3 regions of the Kitasatospora sp. NPDC059088 genome follow, and region 1 is predicted to be linked to each of the others. Evidence: riboswitches for the same ligand, from Rfam matches in the RefSeq annotation. Region 1 holds a riboswitch; each other region holds the start of a gene.
What was found. A riboswitch is a leader RNA that binds a small molecule or an ion and turns the genes downstream of it on or off. The one in region 1 is predicted to bind cobalamin.
Positions count from the first base shown of each region.

Region 1 (6,038 bases):
CGATGTCGCCGCCCGCGCAGAGCCCGCGCTCCCCGGCGCCGGTGATCACCACGGTGGCCACGGCCGGGTCGTGCTCCCAGTCGTCCAGGGCGCGCGCGATGCGCCGGACCATGCCGTGGGTGAGGGCGTTGAGCGCCTTGGGGCGGTTGAGGACGATCAGCCCGGCGCGGCCCTCGCGGTGGACCAGGACCTCCTCGGCACTCATCAGGCGGCTCCGATCAGGCCGCGGGCGACGATGACGCGCATGATCTCGTTGGTCCCTTCCAGGATCTGGTGCACCCGCAGGTCGCGGACGATCTTCTCGATGCCGTACTCGGCCAGGTAGCCGTAGCCGCCGTGGAGTTGGAGCGCCTGGTTGGCCACCTCGAAGCCGGTGTCGGTGGCGTGCCGCTTGGCCATCGCGCACAGCTGCGGTGCCCGCCGGTCGCCCCGGTCCAGGGCCGCGGCGGCCCGCCAGAGCAGCGCCCGGGCGGCCTCCAGCTCGGTGGCCATGTCGGCGAGCCGGAACTGCAGCGCCTGGGCGTGCAGCAGCCGGGCGCCGAAGGCCTCCCGGTCGGCGAGGTGGGCGGTGGTGCGCTCCAGGGCGCTCTGGGCGCCGCCGAGCGAGCAGGCGGCGATGCCGAGCCGGCCGCCGTTCAGGCCGGCCATGGCGATCCGGAAGCCCTCGCCCTCGCCGCCGAGCAGGCGGTCGGCGGGCAGCCGGACGCCGTCCAGGACGACCTGGCGGGTGGGCTGGGCGTTCCAGCCCATCTTCCGCTCGTCGGGGCCGAAGGAGAGCCCCGGGTCGTCCCGCTCCACCACGAAGGCGGACACCCCGGAGGCGCCCGGGCCGCCGGTGCGCGCCATCACCACGTACACCCGGGCCGCGCCCGCGCCGGAGATGAACTGCTTGACGCCGTCCAGCACCCAGTGGTCGCCGTCGCGCACCGCCCGGGTGGCGAGCGCGGCGGCGTCGGAGCCGGCGCCGGGTTCGGTGAGGCAGTAGCTGCCCAGGTCCTCGGCGGTGCAGAGTGCGGGCAGCCAGCGGTGGCGCTGGTCCTCGCTGCCGTAGCGGTCGACCATCCAGCCGACCATGTTGTGGATGGACAGGTAGGCGGCGACGGACGGGCAGCCGCCCGCCAGTGCTTCGAAGACCACCACGCCATCCAGCCGGGAGAGTTGGGAGCCGCCGACGTCCTCCCGGACGTAGACCCCGGCGAGGCCGAGGTCGGCGGCCTTGCGCAGCACGTCCACCGGGAAGTGCTTGGCCTGGTCCCACTCGACCGCGTGCGGGGCCAGGTACTCGGCGGCGAAGGCTCCGACGGCCTCGGCGATCGCGGCCTGGTCCTCCGTCAGTTCACTGGTGTGCACGGCGTTCACCCCATCGTCGGCATGGTGAAGCTCGCGCCCTCCTTGACCCCGGAGGGCCAGCGCGAGGTGACGGTGCGGGTGCGGGTGTAGAAGCGGATCGAGTCCGGACCGTGCTGGTTGAGGTCGCCGAAGGCGGAGCGCTTCCAGCCGCCGAAGGTGTGGTAGGCGATCGGCACCGGGATCGGCACGTTGACGCCGACCATGCCGGTGTCCACCCGGCGGGCGAAGTCCCGGGCGGTGTCGCCGTCCCGGGTGTAGATGGCCACGCCGTTGCCGAACTCGTGCTCGCTGGGCAGCCGCAGCGCCTCCTCGTAGTCGGCGGCGCGGACCACGGTGAGCACCGGGCCGAAGATCTCCTCGCGGTGGATCCGCATGTCCGGGGTCACCCGGTCGAACAGCGAGGCGCCGAGGAAGTAGCCGCCCTCGTGGCCCTCAAGGCGGAAGTCCCGCCCGTCGACGACGAGTTCGGCGCCCTCCCGGGCCCCGAGGTCGAGGTACCCGCGGACCCGCTCCAGCGCGTCGGCGCCGACCAGCGGGCCGAAGTCGGCAGCCGGGTCGTCCGAGCGGCCGACCTTGAGCGCGGCGATCCGCTCGACCAGCTTGGCCACCAGCGCGTCCGCGGTCTCCTCCCCCACCGGGACGGCCACCGAGATCGCCATGCAGCGCTCCCCCGCCGAGCCGTAGCCGGCGCCGATCAGCGCGTCGGCGGCCTGGTCGAGGTCGGCGTCCGGCATCACGATCATGTGGTTCTTCGCGCCGCCGAAGCACTGCGCCCGCTTCCCGTGGGCGGCGGCCGTCGCGTAGACGTACTGGGCGATCGGGGTGGAGCCGACGAAGCCGACGGCCTGCACCCGCTCGTCCTCCAGCAGGGTGTCCACCGCCTCCTTGCCGCCGTTGACCACGTTGAGCACGCCCGGCGGCAGCCCGGCCTCCAGGAACAGCTCGGCGAGCCGAAGCGGCACCGACGGGTCCCGCTCGGAGGGCTTGAGAACGAAGGAGTTGCCGCAGGCCAGCGCGGGTGCGGCCTTCCACAGCGGGATCATCGCCGGGAAGTTGAACGGCGTGATGCCGGCGACCACGCCGAGCGGCTGGCGCATCGAGTAGACGTCGATGCCGGTGCCGGCGTTGTCGGTGAACTCGCCCTTCAACAGGTGCGGGATCCCGGCGGCGAACTCCACCACCTCCAGGCCGCGTTGGAGGTCGCCGTGGGCGTCGGCCACGGTCTTGCCGTGCTCGGCGGAGAGCAGCCGGGCCAGCTCCTCCTTCTCCTGCTCGACCAGTTGCAGGAAGCGCAGCAGCACCCGCGCCCGCCGCTGCGGGTTCCAGGCCGCCCACCCGGGCTGGGCCTGGGCGGCGTCGGCGATCACCGCCTCGACCTCGGCCCGGTCGGCCAGCGGCACCCGGGCCTGCACCCGGCCGGTGTTGGGGTCGAAGACGTCGCCGTAGCGGCCGGACGTCCCGGCGACGCGCTTGCCGCCGATGAAGTGGGTCAGTTCGCGGACCATCGGTTCCTTCTCTCGTCACGGGTGGGGAGAGGAGGAATGGAGAGAGCACGCCGCGGCATCGGACGTACGGTCGTACGCCGTCGCGGCAGGCGTAAAGTGACGAACCGTCAGGAGCGATGGGCCCCGACGGTCGGCAGCACGGCAGCGGAGCGGGAACAGCGGCCCGGAGTCATGCGTGTCGTCTCCATCCTCGTGGAAAACACGGATCATCCGCGGCCGGTATCCTGACTCCCGGATCCACGCCCGCCCCCTGGCCTTCCCGGCTGGCTGCCAGTGGCCGTCATCTGCGAGGACGAACTCCCCGGTCACAGTGGCGGGACCGTGCCGGACTCACACCGGCTTCCCTGACACCGCGGACCTGCCGTCGACCATATAGTTGGACGTCCTAGCAAGTCCAGACCCACCGCCGCGCGGCGCGGGCCCGAGCGGTCACAGGGGCACGACGGGTCACAGGGCCAGGACGGGCCGGTGGCGGTCGAGCCAGAGCGCGAGGTCGACCACGCGTTCCTGTAGAGCGAGGTGTCCGTGTCCCCGACACCGATCGGCGAGTCCCGGGCCGCGACCACGGCCCTTCGCCGGACCGGCGGCGGGTCATCGGACCGCCGCCCCCGGGCGCCGTTCGATCGCGTTCAGCCGGCCGAAGCCGCGGAGAGGTCCAGCAGTCCCTCCTTGGCCTGGCGCACCAGGTCGCGGAACTGGTCCTCGCTCATCCGGATCTGCTGACCGAAGTCGTCGGTGATCCTCACCCGCCGGTCCACCGGGGCCTCCCGGTCCAGGAACACCTGGGGGCAACCGCAGTTGCAGTTGCCGCAGAACGTCGCGAAGGGCTGTGGCGTCTCGTCGCCGGCCATCCGTCCCACCTCACTTCCGCCCGTGGTGCACGGGGCTTCCGGGCTGGCGATGCCCGCCGCCCAATGTCACCAAACCCGATGGCAGGAAGGGTGGTTGTACTCGTCCGACGGCCCTCCGGGGGCTGCCTCGCCCCGTGCGGCACCGCTCAGGAGGACGCCGGGTACGGGACGAAGGTGCTGGTGTGCTCGTCGACGGCCAGCGGGCGGCCGATCGCCGGGGCCGAGCGCTGGGCGCAGGCCGGGCGTTCGCAGACCTTGCAGCCCAGGCCGATCGGGGTGGCGGCGGCCTCGTCGGTCAGGTGGAGGCCTGCGGAGTAGACGAGGCGGGACGCGTGGCGGAGTTCGCAGCCGAGGCCGATGGCGAAGGTCTTGCCGGGTCGGCCCCAGCCGCCGGGCGAGCGGGTGACGGCGCGGGCCGTCCACAGGTAGCGGCGCCCGTCCGGCATGGCGGCGACCTGGACGTGGACCCGGCCCGGGGCGGCGAAGGCGTCGTAGACGTTCCACAGCGGGCAGGTGCCACCGGTGCGGGAGAAGTGGAAGGGCGTGGCGGACTGCCGCTTGGAGACGTTCCCGGCCCGGTCGACCCGGACGAAGGAGAACGGCACCCCGCGCAGGCCGGGGCGCTGGAGGGTGCTGAGGCGGTGGCAGACCGTCTCGTAGCCGACGCCGAAGTGGTCGGCGAGGTGCTCGATGTCGTAGCGGGCGGACTCGGCCTCGGCGTGGAAGGCGGCGTAGGGCAGGACGAGGGCAGCGGCGAAGTAGTTGGCCAGGCCGATCCGGGTGAGCGAGTGCGCGGCCGAGCCTTCGGGGCTGTCCTGGGCGGCGAGTTCGGAGAGCAGCGCGTCGTGTTCCAGGTAGCCGAGCTGGGTGGCCAGCCGGAAGGCCTGCTGGCCGGGGCGCAGCCGGTCCGACAGCCGCAGGGTCCGGGTCCGCGGCTCGTACCGGTGCAGCTGCTCCCCGCCGGAGGCGAGCCGTACGCCGTGTACGTCGGCCAGCCGTTCGGCCAGCACCGCCCGCACCCCGCCGCGCCGCAGCCGGATCTCGCCCGCCAACTCCTCGGCGGCGGTGTCGAGTTCATGGACGTAGTTCTGCCGGCGGTAGAAGAACTCGCGGACCTCCTCGTGCGGGGTCCGGGTGTCGGCGGCCGGGCCCCGGTCCCCCGCGAGGACGGCGAGCTGCTCGGCCAGGGTGCGACGGCCGCGCCCGAGGTCGGTCAACAGCCGTGCCACGGCGGGCAGTCGGGTGGCGACCTCGTCGAGGTCACCGGGGGTGATCCGGCCGGCCGCGAGCTCCTCGCCGAGGCCGTCGCGCAGTTCGGCGGCGAGCCGGGCGCTGTCCGGCGGGGCGAAGTACCCGGCCTCCACGCCGAACGCCTCGGTGAGCCGCAGCAGGACGGGGACGGTCAGCGGGCGGGCGTCGTGCTCCAGCTGGTTGAGGTAGCTGGGCGAGAGGTCGATCATCCGCGCCGTGGCGGCCTGGCTCAGTCCGCGTTCCTCCCGGAGCCGGCGCAGCCTGGCCCCGGCGAAGGCCTTCCCCATCGCCCCGCACCTCCGTGTCCGGCCGTCGGGTCGGGCCGGTGCGGCGCAGCCTAGCCGCAACGCCTCCGGGCAAGCCTTCGCAAGCTTCGCGGATTCGCCGGGCGGGCTTCGCGGAACTTGGCACGGCTCCACCGGTGACGGCGGCCGCGTCGGCTGCCAGAGTCGGTGCTGCGGCCGGGAGGCGCCCAGAACGGTGGCGAACGGGCAGGTCAACTGCCCTGACCTGTCGTCCGGGTGACCACGTCCCGCGGTGTTCCACCGCTGCCCGGCGCCACCCGGCCGCCCTCTCGCCACGTCGTGAGAGGTCGCTCACATCCTTCGCAACGTCCTTCGCAGAGCATCCCCGGGAGTCGATCACCATGACCCAGTCGGTTCGGCAGCAGCAGGAGCAGCAGGCGGCGGAGCTGGCCGCCCGGTGGGCGTCCGACCCCCGCTGGGCCGGCATCGAGCGCACGTACGGCGCGGCGGACGTCGTCCGGCTGTCCGGTACGGTGCGCGAGGAGCACACCCTGGCCCGGCGCGGCGCCGAGCGCCTGTGGAAGCAGCTCCACGAGCAGGACTACGTGCACGCCCTGGGCGCGCTGACCGGTGGTCAGGCCGTCCAGATGGTCAAGGCCGGGCTCCAGGCGATCTACCTGTCCGGCTGGCAGGTCGCGGCCGACGCCAACCAGGCCGGCCAGACCTACCCCGACCAGAGCCTCTACCCCGCCAACTCCGTCCCCCAGGTGGTGCGTCGGATCAACAACGCGCTGCTGCGCGCCGACGGGATCGACGCCGCCGAGGGCACCGACGGC
Region 1 covers NZ_JBHYGR010000133.1:1,036-7,073, forward strand. Annotated here, with positions in the region: gene ACFWXO_RS37390 (enoyl-CoA hydratase/isomerase family protein) at 1-205, opposite strand, end outside; gene ACFWXO_RS37395 (acyl-CoA dehydrogenase family protein) at 205-1,350, opposite strand; gene ACFWXO_RS37400 (CoA-acylating methylmalonate-semialdehyde dehydrogenase) at 1,356-2,855, opposite strand; cobalamin riboswitch at 3,052-3,243, opposite strand; gene ACFWXO_RS37405 (hypothetical protein) at 3,485-3,706, opposite strand; gene ACFWXO_RS37410 (short-chain fatty acyl-CoA regulator family protein) at 3,853-5,244, opposite strand; gene aceA (isocitrate lyase) at 5,604-6,038, shown strand, end outside.

Region 2 (6,038 bases), on a different contig from region 1:
TCGGCGACGTCCGAGTGCAGGTCCACCTCCTCGACGGTCCAGGTGTTCTTGATCGCGTCGCGGTACCGGTCGTAGAACGACGGGTAGCGCATCGGGCGCAGGGTCAGCTCGAAGCCGGGGTCGAGCAGCATCTTCTGGCGATCGTCGGACATTACTGGCAGGCCTCGCAGGACTCGGGGTTCTCCAGGGAGCAGGCCAGTGCGGCCTCTTCCTCGGGGGTGAGGGTCGGGGTGTTCACCGGCACCGGCGTACCAGCGGCGGTGCGGGCGGCACCCGAGGCGGCCTGGGCGATCCGGGTCGCGGGGCGCGAGCGCAGGTAGTAGGTGGTCTTGAGACCGACCTTCCACGCGTAGGCGTACATCGAGCTGAGCTTGCCGATGGTCGGCGCCGCCATGAAGAGGTTCAGCGACTGGCTCTGGTCCAGGTACGGCATGCGGGCCGCGGCCAGGTCGATCAGCGCGCGCTGCGGCAGCTCCCACGCGGTGCGGTACAGCGACCGGACCTGCTCCGGCAGCCAACCGAGCTCCTGGACGGAGCCGTTGGCGTCGCGCAGGGCGTCGCGGGTCTGCTGGTCCCAGACGCCGAGCTCCTTGAGCTCGCGCACCAGGTACGGGTTGACCTGGAGGAACTCGCCCGAGAGCGTCTCGCGCTTGAACAGGTTGGACACCTGCGGCTCGATGCACTCGTAGACGCCGGCGATGGAGGCGATGGTCGCGGTCGGGGCGATCGCGAGCAGCAGCGAGTTGCGCAGGCCGGTCTCGGCGATGCGGGCGCGCAGCGCCGTCCAGCGGTCGGTCCACTCCGGGGCGGCGCTCGGGAAGTGGTCGATGTGCAGCTCGCCGCGGGCGGCGCGGGTTTCGCCGTAGGCCTCGTGGCGGCCGAGCTGCTCGGCCAGGTCGGCGGAGCGCTCGTAGGCGGTGAGCATGATGCGCTCGGCGATCAGCGTGGACAGCCGGGCGGCCTCGGCGGAGTCGAAGTCGATCCGCAGCTTGAAGAAGACGTCCTGGAGGCCCATCACGCCGAGGCCGACTGGCCGCCAGCGGGAGTTGGAGGTGCCGGCCTCGGTGGTCGGGTAGAAGTTGATGTCCACCACGCGGTCGAGGAAGGTCACGGCGGTGCGGACGGTGGCGTCGAGGCGCTCCCAGTCCATGGCGCCGAGCAGGTCCTCGACGGACGCGCCCTCGGCCACGTGCGCGCCGAGGTTGACCGAGCCCAGGTTGCAGACGGCGGTCTCGGAGTCGTCCGTGACCTCCAGGATCTCGGTGCACAGGTTGGAGGAGTGCACCGTGCGGCCGGGCAGCGCGGTCTGGTTGGCGGCGCGGTTGGAGGCGTCCTTGAAGGTCATCCAGCCGTTGCCGGTCTGCGCGAGGGTGCGCATCATGCGGGCGTAGAGGGTCTGCGCCGGGATGGTGCGGACGGCCTTGCCGGCCAGCTCGGCCTTGAGGTAGGCCTCGTCGAAGTCGGCGCCCCACAGGTCGACCAGCTCGGGGACGTCGGCGGGGGAGAACAGCGACCAGTCGGCGTTGGCGTTCACGCGGCGCATGAACTCGTCCGGGATCCAGTGGGCCAGGTTGAGGTTGTGCGTGCGGCGCGCCTCCTCACCGGTGTTGTCGCGGAGCTCCAGGAACTCCTCGATGTCGGCGTGCCAGGTCTCCAGGTAGACGCAGGCCGCGCCCTTGCGGCGGCCGCCCTGGTTGACGGCGGCGACCGAGGAGTCGAGGGTGCGCAGGAACGGGACGATGCCGTTGGACTTGCCGTTGGTGCCGCGGATCAGGCTGCCGCGCGAGCGGATGCGCGAGTAGGACAGGCCGATGCCGCCGGCGTGCTTGGAGAGGCGGGCGATCTGCGCGTAGCGGTTGTAGATCGAGTCCAGGTTGTCCAGCGGCGAGTCCAGCAGGTAGCAGCTGGACATCTGCGGGTGCCGGGTGCCGGAGTTGAAGAGCGTCGGCGAGGAGGTCAGGTACTCCAGGCGGCTCATCAGGCCGTACAGCTCGGACACCTCGCGCACCGACTGCTCGGAGTCGCCGACCGCCAGGCCGCAGGCGACGCGGAGCAGGAAGTGCTGCGGGGTCTCGATCACCTTGCGGGTGATCGGGTGGCGCAGCAGGTAGCGGGACTGGACGGTGCGCAGGCCGAAGTACTCGAAGCGGTCGTCGCCCTTGGTGTCGACGAGCGCGTTCAGGGCGTCGGCGTGCTTGGCGACGAAGGCCGCGGTGGTGTCGCCGATCAGGCCCTCGGCGTGGCCGACGGCGATCGAGGCGGAGAAGGAGGTCGAGCCCTGGCTGTTCGCCTCGTCGACGATCTCCAGGGCGAGCAGGCGGGCGGCCAGCTTCGAGTACTGGGGGTCCTCGGCGATCATCGACGCGGCGGCGTCCACGGCCAGACCGCGCAGCTCGGCGAAGTCCGAGCCGGCGTGGCGGCCGCGCAGCGCGGCGGCGGCGACATGGCCGGGGTCGACCTCGGTGAGGTCGGCGCTGCGGTCGGTGAGCAGCCGCAGGAGAGCACCGCCGGGGTCGGAGACCGTCGGGTCGGTGAAGGCGGTACCGGAGCCCTGGGCGGGCAGGGTGACTGAGGCAGCGGTGGTCAAGGCGCTCTCTCCTGGCGGCGATCGTGCGGCGGTGATCGGGGTCACCCGGGCCGATCTGGGCAGGGGAGCACGGCGCGAACGCAAAAAGCGTCGCGCGAGGTGTCTCCCCGGCCCGCCCGCGAGGCCCGGAGGGGTGGTGCTGGTGCTTGGCGCGGCCTCTGCGGGAGGGCCGTGGCGCACGCTGTTCGGCAGGTACTCGGACTCGCGGTACGGCTGCTGGAGCCGCCCGCACACCGCTGCGGGGCAGTCCCGGATTCCCACCGGGTTCCCCTGCATCGACAGCAGAAGCGAGCATACATGTAGTGGTGTCTCCTCGATGCGACACCACATGTAGTACGGCGTGGTGTGTTGTCGCGATGACGGGTTGTGCCCGGGCCGGTGGCGGTTCGTGGACGTCCGAGGCCCGGAACCACGCTCCGGACGTGTCGCGGCCGCCCGCCGGACACCCCGGATCCGGGTGCCGGACACCCGGGCCCGGCGCGCCGGGCGTCCTGGTTTCGATACGGAACGGTCACCGGGCCGAGGGGCGGTGCGGGTGATGCCCTACGATCTGGGCGCATGAGCGACGGAACTGGTGTACCTGGGCACGGGCCGCAGGGGACGCCTCCCGCCGGGCCGGGGGGCGCACAGAATCAGCAGCCGGTGGGGCCGGGTCCGGTGCCGCCGCCGGGCGGTGGTTTCGGCCCGCCGCCGGCCTCGTACGGACCGGTGGCGCCGGCGGCGCAGCCGTTCTCCCAGCCCGTCCCGCCGGTGCCCCAGCCGGCGCCCCAGCCGGTTCAGCCGCCGGCTGCGCAGCCGCAGTGGCAGCAGGCCCCGCAGCAGGCGGTTCCCGTGCAGCAGCCGGGGCCCCCGCAGCAGCCGGCCGCGCCGCAGCAGCCGGTCCCGCCGCAGCGCGTCGAGCCGGACTGGGCGGCGCTGGCGGACCGCAACGAGGCCGACGGCAGGCGCAAGCGCCGGGTGAGGATCATCGGCGGCGCGGTGGCCGTCGTCCTGGTGGGTGGTCTGGCCGCGGGCGGAGTGCTGCTGTTCGGCAAGAAGGACGACCCGGCCAAGCCCGGTGGCGGTGCGGTCGCGTCCGCGTCCGTCTCGGGCAAGCCGACCCCCGGCCCGTCGAACGGCGGCCCGTCGACCCCAGGCCCGTCGAACGGCGGTGCGGCCGCGGGAGGGCAGCCGGACGACCCGTCGAAGCCGATCTGGGAGGTCGCCACCGACCCGGCGCCGCAGGACGCGGGGGCGCTGTTCTCCGCGCTGCAGGTGACGGTCAACGGCGTGTCCTGGAACCGGACCGTGGTCGCGCTGGACCAGCCCTGCTGGGACGGCAACTCCACCACCGGCGGGCTCGGCAAGGTCCTCGGCGACCAGGGCTGCCAGAAGGTGCTCCGGGCGACGTACGTCTCCGGCGACAGCGCGGTGACCGTCGGCGTCGCGGTCTTCGACCACAAGATCCAGGCCGAGACGGCGATGAAGAACTACGCCGGGCAGCTCAAGGGCCTGCCCGCGCCGGGCGGCCCGGCGTTCTGCGCCAACCCCGGCTGCACCGGCACGCACAGCAGCCTGGGCCGGTACGCCTACTTCACCGTCGAGGGCTCGGCGAAGGGCGGCAACGCCCCTGACGCCGCCGCGACCGCGGCGTCCGCCGGGTTCGCCGAGCACGTGAAGGGCCAGCTGCTCCAGCGGGCCAAGGCGGCGGGCTCGGCCACGCCGGGTTCGCAGGGCACTCCGGCGGCCGCCGCGACCGGCTGACCCGCGGTGACACCCCGGTCCCGGCGGACCCGTTCGCCGGGACCGGGGGAGTGTGGCAGGCTCTCGTCGGAGTCATTCGTACGCGTGTTCCGGTTGCGTCCGCGGGGGTCGGCGCCGGCGAGAAACCGGAGGAGCGGTCGTGGCCCTGCCCAGAGTCCTGCGCGGTAGGCCGGCCGTGCTGGCCGCGGCCGGCATCGTGGTCGCCGCCGGCAGTCTCGTGCTGCTGGACCGCGACGACCGGACCGACCCCGGGCAGCCCGTCCGGGTACCGGTGTCGGTCGGCGCCCCCGGCCGTACCCTGCCGCCGGACGTGGGCCGGGACCTGCTGGCCCGGGACCCGCAGGCCTCGCCGAACGCCCGTGCCGTCCAGCAGTTCCTCGCGGACCTGGAGGCCCAGGCCCGCACCGGGCACAGCGGCGGCACGGTGATCGGCCAGCACGTCGAGGCGCACAACGAGCGCAACAACCCCGAGTACGGCGACTACCGGGGCACCAAGCAGGTCGGTTACTACTACAAGAAGGCCGCCGACATCACCGGCCGCCTGCCCGGCTTCATGGAGACCGATCTCGGCCCCGGCTACGGCCAGAACGCCTGGGGCGTCGGCAACCCGCGCTCCTACTCGGCCGGCCGCTGGCCCACCTGTCGCACCGGCTGGCAGTACACCGACGACGCCGTCGACCTGATGACCGCCGTCTGGTCCGGCCACCCGCGCGCCGACGACGGCACCTACGACGGCTCCGGCGTCCAGCAGAACTGCGACGGCAGCACCACCGAACTCCCGGACAACGGCGGGGCCCCGGCCGGGATCGTCGGCATGTCCTTCCACGAGCCCTACCCCGGGTCCGCCGTCAAGTCCTTCGACCGGGTGCTCTGTTCGAACTCCCCGGCGGCCAAGGACCCGGGCTGGTTCGGCCGGGTCGTGGACGCCGGGGGCGACACCCCCGAGTACCGCGCACTCGTCACCGACCTGTCCTACCTGGCCGACCACCTGGAGTACCTGGCCGCCCACGACGTGCCGGTGCTGCTGCGCCCCTACCACGAGATGAACGTCCAGGACTGCGCCAGCCGGTTCTGGTGGGCGGGCCAGAAGCCGGCCGACTACCAGGCGCTGTGGCGGATCACCTACAAGTACCTGGTGGAGACCAGGGGCCTGCACAACCTGCTGTTCGTCTGGACACCGGTGTCCTGGGACGGCGCCCCGGGCGTGGACCCGTGGGACTACTACCCGGGCTCCCAGTACGTCGACGTGGTCGGGGTGGACGACTACAGCGGCAGCCCCGCGCACCCGATCGGCACCGGCGAGGTCTGGACCAAGCGCTACTACGACGGGCTCGCCGCCTACCACAAGCCGAGGATGCTCGCCGAGTCCTTCGCCGTGCCGGTCAACTCCCGCCAGCCGGACACCCTCGGCCGCACCCCCTGGACGATCTGGACGGTCTGGGGGCAGTCCCTCACCTCCGACAACCTGGCCCCGGACCAGCCGCGCAACTCCGGAGCGGACGTCAACGCCACCTACCACAGCCCGTTGGCGATCACCGGCGGCTCCGGACCGTCCGGCGGGAGCATCGACTGGGGCGGGCTGCACGTCCGCTGATCGGGCCCGGATCCGTTGAACGGGCGGAATTCCGGGTCCGTTGTGCCGTGTGGCATCCTGTGGCGGCGAAGCCCGAGGGCTCGGTGAACGGTCGGGAGAGGACCGAAGGGGCGG
Region 2 covers NZ_JBHYGR010000040.1:45,245-51,282, reverse strand. Annotated here, with positions in the region: gene ACFWXO_RS19775 (ribonucleotide-diphosphate reductase subunit beta) at 1-152, opposite strand, end outside; gene ACFWXO_RS19770 (ribonucleoside-diphosphate reductase subunit alpha) at 152-2,563, opposite strand; cobalamin riboswitch at 2,757-2,889, opposite strand; gene ACFWXO_RS19765 (hypothetical protein) at 3,419-4,330, shown strand; gene ACFWXO_RS19760 (glycoside hydrolase family 26 protein) at 4,470-5,924, shown strand.
Region 2: it holds a riboswitch for cobalamin, as region 1 does, so the genes downstream of both, ACFWXO_RS19770 (ribonucleoside-diphosphate reductase subunit alpha) here and ACFWXO_RS37400 (CoA-acylating methylmalonate-semialdehyde dehydrogenase) in region 1, are expected to answer to the same signal.

Region 3 (6,038 bases), on a different contig from region 1:
TTCTTGTGCAGGCTGATCGTCACGGTGTTGTCCTCGGCGACCGAGGAGTCCACCTCGCCGGCCAGCGCGGAGAGCACCGTCCACGCGAAGGTGTCGCGTTCGGGCGCCTTGCCGTCCGTGGTCGGAGCGGAGACCGTCACCTTGAGCGAGTCGCCGACCAGCCGGAACTCGCAGGACAGGACGGAGCCGGGCACCGCCTGCTGGAGCAGGATGGCGCAGGCCTCGTCCACCGCGATCCGCAGGTCCTCGATCTCGTCGAGGGTGAAGTCCAGCCGGGCGGCAAGCCCGGCCGTCGCTGTTCGCAGCACGGAGAGGTAGGCCCCTGCCGCGGGCAGCCGGACCTCCACGAAGTCCTGAACTCCGAGATCGCTGTCGATCTGGGACACCCTTGCCTCCTGGGTGACGCGCTGTGCTTGCTTGGTACCCCCGAGGGGGCGTCCTCCGCACCCGGTGCGGGAGTTACTCATGGTAAGGCATTGCGACGCAGGGTGGCAGGGGCTTTGCCCCTACTCCGTGCGTGGGTTCAACGCTTCCCGGCGGCCGTGAGTGCCTCATCGGTGAGCCGGTAGACCGTCCACCCGTTCATCGGCACCGCGCCGAGCGAGCGGTAGAAGTCGATCGAGGGCTGGTTCCAGTCCAGCACCGACCATTCGACCCGGGCGTAGCCGCGCTCGACGGCGATCCTCGCCAGCTCCAGCAGGAGCGCCTTGCCGTGGCCGCCGCCGCGGGCCTGCGGGCGGACGTAGAGGTCCTCCAGGTAGATCCCGTGGGTGCCGCGCCAGGTCGAGAAGTTGAGGAACCAGAGCGCGAAGCCGACCGGTTCGCCGGTGGCCGGGTCCTCCGCGATCAGGCCGAACAGCGCCGGGGCGGCGCCGAACAGCGCCTCGCGCAGCTGCTCCTCCGTGGCCACCGCCTCCTGGGGGGCCTTCTCGTACTCCGCGAGCTCACGGATCATGGCCAGGACGACGGGAACGTCGGTGACGACGGCGGTGCGGATCATGCCGCGAGCCTACTGCGCGGGCCCCGCCCGGGCCCAGGGCCGGAGCGGGGTCCGATCGTCGGTCGCGCCGGTCAGCGGGCCGGGACGGTGCGCAGGAACCCGGCCAGGGTGCTGATCGCGGCCGGGTTGCGCGGACTCTCGACCAGGTCGACGTAGTCCATGACGAAGATCCGGTCGTTCCTGATCGCGGCGACGTTCGCCAGCGGCGGGAAGGACTTGAGGAACGTCCGCTTCTCCTCGGCGCCCGGGGTCGCGTAGTTGTTGATCACGATCACCTCGGGGTCGCGCTGCACCACGCTCTCCCAGCCGGCGGTGACCCAGGTGTCCGCGAGGTCGCCCATGACGTTGGTCCCGCCGGCCTTCGCGATGATCTCGTTCGCGGCGGCGAACTTCCCGGCGGTGTACGGCTTGTCCTGCCCGCTGTCGTACAGGAAGACGGACGGGCGGCGCTCCGGCTGCGGCACGGCGGCGATGGTGGCCCTGGACTCGGCGATCAGCTTGTCGGCGCGGTCCTCGACGTCGAAGATCGCGCCCAGGTTGGCCAGGTCGGTGTAGAGCGCCTCCAGCGGGTCCATCACCCCGCGCTCGGAGCCCTTGCCGCTGCGGCAGGACTCGCTGAGCACGTAGGAGTCCACGCCGAGCGCCTTGAACGCCTGCGGGGTGACCCCGCTGCCCTCGTCGAAGCCGTAGTGCCAGCCGGCGAACACCAGGTCGGCCTTGGCGTCCAGGGCGATCTCCTTGGTGAGCACCTTCTTGGAGAGCCAGCTGGTCTGCCGGTAGCCGTCCTTCCAGGCCACCTTGTCGACCTGCCCCTTGTCGTCGGGCATCACGTAGCCGACCATCCGGTCGGCGAGGCCGAGGGAGAGCATCAGTTCGGTGATGTTGACGTCGTTGGTCACCACCCGGGCGGGCTTCTGCGCGAAGGTGAGCCGCTCGCCGCAGTTCGTCACGGTCACCGGGTAGTGGCCGGAGGCGGTGGCGGCGCCGGGGCGGGGGGCGATCTCGGCGCCGCAGGCGGTCAGCCCGAGGGTGAGTAGGGCGGTGGCGGCAACGGCCTTGGTGCGCATACGGGTTCCTTCGGATCGGAACGGTCCCGGGGATTCGCGGGGGTCAGGCGAGACGGTCGAACAGCAGCTGGAGGGCGCCGGTCCCGGGGTGGCGGACGGGGGTGGCCCGGACGCCGAACACCTCGGCCAGCAGTTCGGGGCGGAGCACCTCGTGGGGCTCGCCGGCGGCGACGATCCGGCCGGCCTCCAGCACGTACAGCCGGTCGCAGTGGCCCGCCGCCAGGTTGAGGTCGTGCAGGGCGGTGAGCACCGTCGGCCCGGCCTCGCGGGCGAGCGCCAGCACCTCCAACTGGTGGGCGATGTCGAGGTGGTTGGTGGGCTCGTCCAGCACCAGCAGGCGCGGTTCCTGGACGAGGGCGCGGGCGATCAGCACCCGCTGCTTCTCGCCGCCGGACAGGCTCGGGAAGGCGCGTTCGGCGAGGTGGTCGGCCCGGACCCGGCGCAGCGCGGCGGCGCAGCGCTCCCGGTCCCCGGCGGTCGGGCCGGCGGCGAGGCCGCGCCGGTGCGGCAGCCGGCCCATGGCGACCACCTCGGCCACCGTGAACTCGAACTCGGCGGGGTGCTCCTGGGTCAGCGCGGCCACCCGGCGGGCGGTGTCGCGGGCGGTGAGCGCGTGCAGGTCGTCGCCGGCCAGCCGGACGGTCCCGCCGGCCGGGCGCAGCACCCGGTAGACGCAGCGCAGCAGGGTCGACTTGCCGCTGCCGTTCGGGCCGATCAGTCCGATCACCTGCCCGGCGGCGGCCGTCAGGCTCACCTCGTGGACCAGCCGGGCGCCGGCCAGTTCCACCGAGACGCCGTCGACGCGCAGGTCCTCCGCGCCGGTCGAAGGGGTCGGGCCCGTCATCGCCGGCCTCCGAAGGCCTGGCCGCGGCGGCGCATCATCAGCAGGAAGGCGGGCACCCCGAGCACCGCGGTGAACACCCCGACGGGCAGTTCGGCGGGCGCCAGCAGGGTGCGGGAGGCGATGTCCACCCAGACCAGCAGCAGCGCCCCGGCGAGCGGCGCGATCACCAGCACCCGGCGGTGCCCGGCGCCGACCAGCATCCGGGCCAGGTGCGGCATCAGCAGTCCGACGAAGCCGATCGCCCCGCTGACGGCGACCACGGTGCCGGTGACGGCGGCGGTGACCACGAACAGTTCCCGGCGCAGCCGGTCCGGGTCGACGCCGAGCGAGGCGGAGGTCTCGTCGCCCATCGCGAGCGCGTCCAACCGTCCGGCGGCGCAGGCCAGATAGGCGAGTCCGGCCAGGACGGTGGCGGCCGCGATCGGCACCGAGCCCCAGGTGGCGCCGCCGAGGCTGCCGAGCAGCCACATCATGGCGTCCCGGGCGGCCTCGGCGTGGTCGGCGGAGAAGACCATCAGGGTGGTCAGGGCGGAGAAGCCGTAGGAGAGCGCGGTGCCGGTGAGCACCAGCCGCAGCGGGGTGAGCCCGTACGCGGTGCGGGCGGCGAGGTAGACCAGCACCATGGCGAGCAGCGCGGAGCCGAACGCGGAGACCGAGATCGCCCACACCCCGAGCGAGGCGAAGGCGCCGAGCAGCAGGACGGCGTTGGCGCCGACGGCGGCGCCGGAGGAGATGCCCAGGACGAAGGGGTCGGCGAGGGCGTTGCGCACCAGGGCCTGGACGGCGACCCCGGTGGCGGCGAGCCCGCCGCCGACCACGGCGGCCAGCAGGGTGCGCGGCAGCCGCAGCTCCCAGACGATCGCGTACGCCGCCGCGTCGCTCGCGTCCAGCCGTCCGCCGGTCAGCCCGGCGCCCAACAGTCGCAGGACGTACGGGAGTTCGATTCCGGAGGCGCCGAGCGCGACGCCGCAGACCAGGGAGAGCAGCAGGGCGGCGGCGAGGCCGAGGGCGAGCGGGAGGGTCGGTATTCGGCGGACGGGGTCACTCACGGGCGGGCGCGCCTTGCCTCGGGCCGCGGGTGTGCCGGGGCGGGCGCCGGCCGGGGCCGGGCCCGGGCGCCTTCCCCTCGCAGTCCACGGCGAGTTGTCGGGAGTTCAGCGGCCGGGGGCGATCGGGCTGGCCCGGCCCCGGGACCGCGGGCCGTGCTCACCGTTGCGGGTCAGCGCCGGATTCTCACCGGACTTCCCCCTCGGACGCCCTGGCAGCATAACAGCCACTCAGGGTAGGCAACCCTTACCGGGGTCCGTTCCCGGGGCGGGGGCACGGGAACGCACGACCGCCCCCGTCCGACGGTGCGGACGGGGGCGGCCGGGTGGCGACGCGTCAGGCTCAGGCCTGCTTGGTCTCCCAGAAGATCTTGTCGACCTCGGCGATCAGGTCCAGCAGGGCCTGGCCGGTGGCCGGGTCGGTGGACGCCTTGGCGGCCGAGGCGGCCTTCAGGGTGTCGTTGATCAGCTGGTGCAGCTGCGGGTACTTCTCGAAGTGCGGGGCCTTGAAGTAGTCGCTCCACAGCACCGAGATGTGGTGCTTGACGGCCTCGGCGCGCTGCTCCTTGATGATGATGGCGCGGGCGCGGAAGTGCGGGTCCTCGTTGGCCTGGTACTTCTCCTGGGTGGCCTTGACCGACTCGGCCTCCAGCTTGGCCTGGGCGGGGTCGTAGACACCGCACGGCAGGTCGCAGTGGGCGTGAGCAGTGGCACGCGGTGCAAACAGACGAGAGAACATGGGAGTCCTTCCTTAGATCGTCTTCCCGCGCCCGAGATTACCCTTCCGGCCTCCGGGTTTCGCGGCCGGGCGGTGGGCCTAGGGCGAAAGACGGACCCGGAACCGGGGTAATCCGGACATCGAACGGATGACGGTCCGTACGGCAGACTGGGGCGGTCGGTCCGGGAGGAGGAGCCATGGCGCGGAGCGCGGAGCCGCAGGGCGGCGGGCAGGGCGGCGCGGTGCCGTTCGGGCTGGTCGACGTGACGGGCCCGTCGATGGTCCCGACCCTGCGCGAGGGCGACCGGCTGCTGGTCCGCTACGGGGCGCCGATCCGGCCCGGCGCGGTGGTGCTGTTCCGGCACCCGTTCCAGCAGGACCTGCTGGTGGTGAAGCGGGCCGCCGAGCGCCGCCCGAAGGGCTGGTGGCTGCTGTCCGACAACCGTCCGGTGGACAGCGACAGCCGCAGCTACGGCCCGGTCCCGGACGAGCTGGTGCTCGGCCGGGTGCTGCTGCGGCTGCGGCCGAGCCCCGCCTGGCTGGCGCCGGGCCGCGGGCTGGAGCGGCTGCTGCTCGGCCCCCGGCTGGCCCGGGTGCCGGGCCTGGCCCGGCGGTTCGGGGTCTTCGTCGACGAGCTCTGAGCCCCGGCCGGCTACTGCCCGGTGCCCAGCGCGGCCTCGGCCTCCAGCCGCTTGCGGGCCCGGTACGCGGCGACGTTGGCGCGGGTCGCGCAGCGGTCGGAGCAGTAGCGGCGGGAGCGGTTGGTCGAGGTGTCCAGGTAGGCGTTGCGGCACGGCGCGGCCTGGCAGATGCCGAGCCGGTCGGCGCCCAGTTCGGTGAGGTGCACGGCCAGGCCCATGCAGGCGACGGCGCTGAAGTGCGCGGTGGCGGTGGGCGAGTTGTCGGCCAGGTGCAGGTGCCAGCGCGGCCGGCCGGCGTCGTCCAGGTAGTCGTGCCCGGAGACCAGCGGGCTGACGGGGTACTCCATCAGCAGGCTGTTCAGCAGGTCGACGGACCGGATCTCGTCCCCCTCGGCGGCGGCCTCGAACACTCCGCGCAGCCTGGTCCGCACCGCCCGCAGCCGGGGCACGTCGGACTCGTCGGCCAGCGCGGCGGCGCGGGAGGAGTCGGAGAAGAGGGCGCGCACGGCGTCCACCGAGGTCAGCGTGTCGGTGCCGCGCTCGGGTTCCTCGGTGTTCACCAGCCGAACGGCGAGGTCGGCGTACGAGGCGAGCTCCACGGCGGTCCTTCCAGTGGTTGCGTAACGGGCCCGGATGGTTCCGGTAACGGGCTGGGCGCTTCCAGCCTATTACCCGGCTGGGGAAACGTGGGGGGGGGGGGCGGGTGGGGTGTGGGGGCCCCC
Region 3 covers NZ_JBHYGR010000040.1:13,218-19,255, reverse strand. Annotated here, with positions in the region: gene ACFWXO_RS19650 (anti-sigma regulatory factor) at 1-386, opposite strand, end outside; gene ACFWXO_RS19645 (GNAT family N-acetyltransferase) at 524-1,000, opposite strand; gene ACFWXO_RS19640 (ABC transporter substrate-binding protein) at 1,072-2,067, opposite strand; gene ACFWXO_RS19635 (ABC transporter ATP-binding protein) at 2,111-2,911, opposite strand; gene ACFWXO_RS19630 (FecCD family ABC transporter permease) at 2,908-3,960, opposite strand; cobalamin riboswitch at 4,056-4,201, opposite strand; gene sodN (superoxide dismutase, Ni) at 4,301-4,696, opposite strand; gene sodX (nickel-type superoxide dismutase maturation protease) at 4,873-5,316, shown strand; gene ACFWXO_RS19615 (CGNR zinc finger domain-containing protein) at 5,328-5,915, opposite strand.
Region 3: it holds a riboswitch for cobalamin, as region 1 does, so the genes downstream of both, ACFWXO_RS19630 (FecCD family ABC transporter permease) here and ACFWXO_RS37400 (CoA-acylating methylmalonate-semialdehyde dehydrogenase) in region 1, are expected to answer to the same signal.